One region of the Borborobacter xinjiangensis genome, then DNA from elsewhere that is predicted to be linked to it. Evidence: predicted binding sites of a transcription regulator. Region 1 holds the regulator's gene; the other holds the start of a gene.
What was found. The regulator PhoB, encoded in region 1, activates phosphate uptake and scavenging genes when phosphate is short. The targets are predictions, from matches to a motif close to TGTCATNNANCTGTCAT.
Positions count from the first base shown of each region.

Region 2: the regulator PhoB is predicted to act here: its motif matches at 1,098-1,114, upstream of ACLKMW_RS02445 (LTA synthase family protein).

Region 1 covers NZ_JBLLVA010000007.1:85,083-87,481, reverse strand. The annotation lists gene pstB (phosphate ABC transporter ATP-binding protein PstB) at 1-215, shown strand, start outside; gene phoU (phosphate signaling complex protein PhoU) at 265-969, shown strand; gene phoB (phosphate regulon transcriptional regulator PhoB) at 992-1,681, shown strand; gene ACLKMW_RS10270 (ROK family protein) at 1,678-2,399, opposite strand, start outside.
Region 2 covers NZ_JBLLVA010000002.1:47,784-50,182, reverse strand. The annotation lists gene fabD (ACP S-malonyltransferase) at 1-938, opposite strand, end outside; gene ACLKMW_RS02445 (LTA synthase family protein) at 1,143-2,399, shown strand, end outside.

The DNA of each region.
Region 1 (2,399 bases):
TCGCCACGGCAAGGGTCGAGGAACTGATCGACGAATTGCGCGAGAACTACACCATCGTCATCGTCACCCATTCGATGCAGCAGGCGGCGCGCGTTTCGCAGCGCACGGCGATGTTCCATCTCGGTTATCTGGTCGAGGAGGGCGACACCGACAAGATGTTCACCAGTCCCGACGACAAGCGCACGCAGGACTACATCACCGGACGCTTCGGCTGACGTTCGGCCGTTCGCTACAGCGCGCGTTTCAAGCTGCGAGGACCAGATCATGGGCAATCATACCGTTACCTCATTCGATGAAGAGCTCGGGGCCATCGACCGTCTCATCCGCGACATGGGCGATCTGGCCGAGACCATGGTCGACTCGGCCATTCGGGCGCTGCTTCAATCCGATCCCATATTGTCGCAGCGCACGATTTCGGACGACGCGATCATGGATGCGCGGCAGCGCGAGCTCGACGACCGCGCGATCACGCTGATCGCCAAGCGCCAGCCCATGGCGCAGGATCTGCGCGCCGTCGTCGGCGCCATCCGTATGGCCGGCGATCTGGAGCGTATCGGCGATCTGGCAAAGAACATCGCCAAGCGCGTCAATGCGGTGGGCGAGGCGCCGACGCCGCGCAATCTGGCCCACGGCATCGAGGCGATGTCGACGCTGGTGCTGGCGCAAATCCGTGGCGTGGTCGAGAACTACGTGTCGCGCCAGGCCGAGGCCCTGCCGCAACTGCGCGCCGCCGACGAGCAGATCGACGCGCGCTACACGGCGGTATTCAGGGAGCTTCTCACCTATATGATGGAAGACCCGCGCAACATCACCGCATGCACGCATCTTCTGTTCTGCGCCAAGAACCTGGAACGCATCGGCGACCATGTCACCAACATCGCCGAGAACGCTTATTACGTGATGACCGGCCAACAGCTTTCGCCGAACCGGCCGAAGCTCGACGAAACCTCGATGACGGTGCCGGCCTGAGGCCGGGATTGGACGGCATGGGATGATTTCACCCAAGATCATGGTGGTCGAGGACGAGGAGCCGCTGGGCGTGCTGCTTCGCTACAATCTCGAATCTGAGGGTTATCAGGTCGAAATCGTCACGCGTGGCGACGAGGCGGAGATCCGGCTTCAGGAAAATGTGCCGGACCTTCTGGTGCTTGACTGGATGCTGCCTGCGGTCTCCGGCATCGAACTGTGCCGCCGGCTGCGGATGCGGCCGGAAACCGAGCGACTGCCGGTGATCATGCTGACGGCGCGCGGCGAGGAAAGCGACCGGGTGCGCGGCCTTTCGACCGGCGCGGACGACTATCTGGTCAAGCCGTTCTCGACGCCCGAATTCATGGCGCGAGTGAAGGCGCTGTTGCGCCGCGCCAAGCCCGAGGTGCTGTCGAGCGTGCTGAAGGTCGGAGACATCGTGCTCGACCGCGAGGCGCACCGTGTCTACCGCAGGAAGAGCGAGATCAAGCTCGGCCCGACCGAGTTCCGTCTGCTGGAATTCATGATGCGCCATCCGGGCCGGGTGTTTTCGCGCAGCCAATTGCTCGACAATGTCTGGGGCGAAACGATCTATATCGACGAGCGCACGGTGGACGTTCACGTTGGACGGTTGCGCAAGGCGGTCAACAATGGCCGCATGCCCGATGTCATCCGCACCATTCGTGGCTCCGGCTACGCCATCCGCGAAGACTAAGCACTAGCTGGCGCGAATATCTCCTGATCGATATAGGTCAGGGCGCGCATGGTGCAGCCCTCGCGGATCAGTGGCGCTTCGTTGGGCTCGGTCTCGAAGGTAACGGCGTTGCTGTGCTGCCCGCCGGCGGTGCGGCCGATCGCATCCCGCAACGACGGTTCTATCAGGTCGAAGGCCGCCGATCCGATGCCGACGATCGCCACGGGCGCCGGATCGACCAGCGCGAAAAGGCTTCCCAGGCCGAAGCCGATCGCCTCGCCGGCTTTGCGGAACGCTTCCCGCTCGGGCCCGTCCGAGGCGCGGGCGAGATCGGCAAGCGCCTGCATGTCGGCTTCTCCGATGTCGGCCAGCGGCGGCTCGTCTTCGCCGGCCTGGCGCGCATTGCGCCAGATGGCGTAATTGCCGGCATAGGCTTCCACGCAGCCTCGCTGGCCGCAACGGCAGAGTGCGCCGTCGGGCCTGTGGATCATATGGCCGAATTCGCAACCGGAAGATTGCGTGCCGGTGAACAACTCACCCTTAAGCACCATGCCCATGCCTATGCCGTGCGAGAGAAGGATGGCGATGAAATCGCTGCGGTAGCGCTCGGGGTTGTGCCGGCGCAACGCGACCGCGATCATGTTGCAGTCGTTCTCGACGGTCACGGGAATTCCCGTCGCCTGTTCCAGGCGGTCGCCAAAATTGATATTCCCATGGGGGGTGATTGGCGACCACAGCA
Region 2 (2,399 bases), on a different contig from region 1:
GCAAGCGCGGCAACAGCAGCATCGGCATCGGCGGGACTGTTGACCGCAGCCGTCGCGATTTCCTTGTTGATGCGGCGGGCAAGCCCCGACAGCACCTTTCCCGCACCTACTTCATAAAGTGTGGCGACTCCGTTGGCGCCGAACCACTCGACGGTTTCGCGCCAGCGCACACGGCCGGTCACCTGCTCGACGAGCCGGGCGGCGATCTCGTCGGGATCGCTCAGCGGCGTCACCGCGACATTCGAAACGACCGGCACCAACGGCACATTCTTCTTCACGCCGGCCAACGCTTCGCGCATTGCCTCGGCGGCCGGCGCCATGAGGGCCGAATGGAAGGGAGCCGACACCTGGAGCATCAGTGCGCGCTTGGCGCCTTTTTCGGTGCAGAGCCTTGCCGCCAGCTCAACTGCCGCCTTTGAACCGGAGATCACGAACTGACCGCCGCCATTGTCGTTGGCGATCTGGCAAACCGAACCTTGCGCGGCCTCCTCACAGGCGGCTTCCACATCCGCTTGTTCCAGGCCGATGATCGCCGCCATCGCTCCCTCGCCGACCGGCACCGCCGCCTGCATCGCATCGCCGCGAATGCGAAGCAGCCGCGCCGCGTCTGCGATCGAAAACATTCCCGCGGCGGCGAGTGCGGAATATTCGCCGAGCGAGTGGCCGGCGACATAGGCCACCTTGTCCTTCAACACGAGGCCGCTCGCTTCCAGCGCGCGGATCGCCGCCATCGAGACGGCCATGAGCGCGGGCTGGGCGTTGGCGGTCAGCGTCAGGACATCTTCCGGTCCTTCCCATATGAGGCGCGACAGCTTCTCGCCGAGCGCGTCGTCCACTTCCTCGAATACGGCTCGCGCCTGCGGAAAGGCATCCGCCAGATCCTTGCCCATGCCGATGGCCTGGCTGCCCTGTCCGGGAAAGGTGAATGCGACGGCCATGATCGTGCTCCGGTTTCTGACTGAGGCCGTGTGGCGCAAGCGCGGTCGGGAAGTCAAGGCCGCACGGCCATACAACTCACTCAACCTGCTTCAAAAAAACACTCGAAAACCCTGCCTCTTCTCAATTTCACCACACGCGCTAGATTTTGTGACGGTTAAATGACAGTTAGATGACGTTTCCGTTTGGCGTTCGAGGGTCTTGAGTTGGCAAATCCGACTGCTTCTTCGCAGGATACCTCTACCGTCGCCCAATCCGGCGATGGCCGCAAAGGCGCGGTCATCGCACTTCGAGCGGCTGGCACGGCGGCACTGACGCTGCTGATTTCGGCCCTCCTGGTGTTTTCCGTCGAACTCATCGTACGCGGCTCGCTTTCCGAAACGCTGCTGTTCTTCCAGCAGCCTTTCCGCCCCGGCTGGACGACCGTGCTGTTGTTTGCGCTTCTGCTCGTCTTTCTCGACGCATTGCTCGGGCGCGCGCATCACGCGCTGCTGGTGGTGGCGCCGCTCGCCTTGTTCCTGGCCTTTGTCGGCCATCAGAAGTCACTTTATCTCGGCGATCCGCTCTATCCGACCGACTTTCTATATGCGCGGCAAATCGTGGAACTGATGCCGCTGCTGGTAAGCGAGCGCCCGGTCACCGCCGTTTTGTTCACGCTCGGCGGCCTGGCCTCGGTCGTCCTGCTCATCGTCGCATGGCGCTTCTGGCGGCGACGGTTTCCGGCGCTGTCGTTTCGCGGCCGCATGACGCGCCTTGTCGTGGCGCTGCCGGCGCTGCTGTTTTTCGGCTCGATCATGGACTACGCCACTTTTTCGTGGGCGCGCGACCGGCTGCAGATCATCCCGATGATGTGGGACCAGAAGGAGAACTACAGCAGCAACGGCTTTGCCATCGCCTTTGCCCTCAATGTGCCGATGGCCAAGGTTTCGGCACCTCAGGGCTATTCGGCCAAGGCGATCGAGGCAATTGCGCGGCCCGAAGCTGCCTTGCCCGTCCTGCCGCCCGAACGGCCCGACATCATCATTGTGATGAACGAATCCTTCTGGGACCCGACACGCCTACCCGGCATTTCGATCACGCCGGACCCGATCGCGAATGTCCGTTCGCTGCAATCCGGCCATGTGTTTTCGCCTGAGTTCGGCGGCATGACCGCCAATGTCGAGTTCGAGGCGCTGACCGGATTTTCCAATGCCTTCCTGCCTTATGGCAGCATTCCCTATCAGCAATATGTGCGTCGTCCGATGCCGTCGCTCGCGACCTTCCTCAAGGGCGAAGGCTATGAAACGAAGGCCATCCACCCCTTCTCCGGCTGGTTCTGGAACCGCGCGCCGGTCTACAAGGCCTTCGGCTTCGACAGCTTTCTTTCGGTCGACGAACTGCCGCCGCTAGCCAACCGCGGCCGACTCGTATCGGACGAAGCTCTGACCGAAGAGATCATCCGCGAGGCCGAGCGCATCGACCGG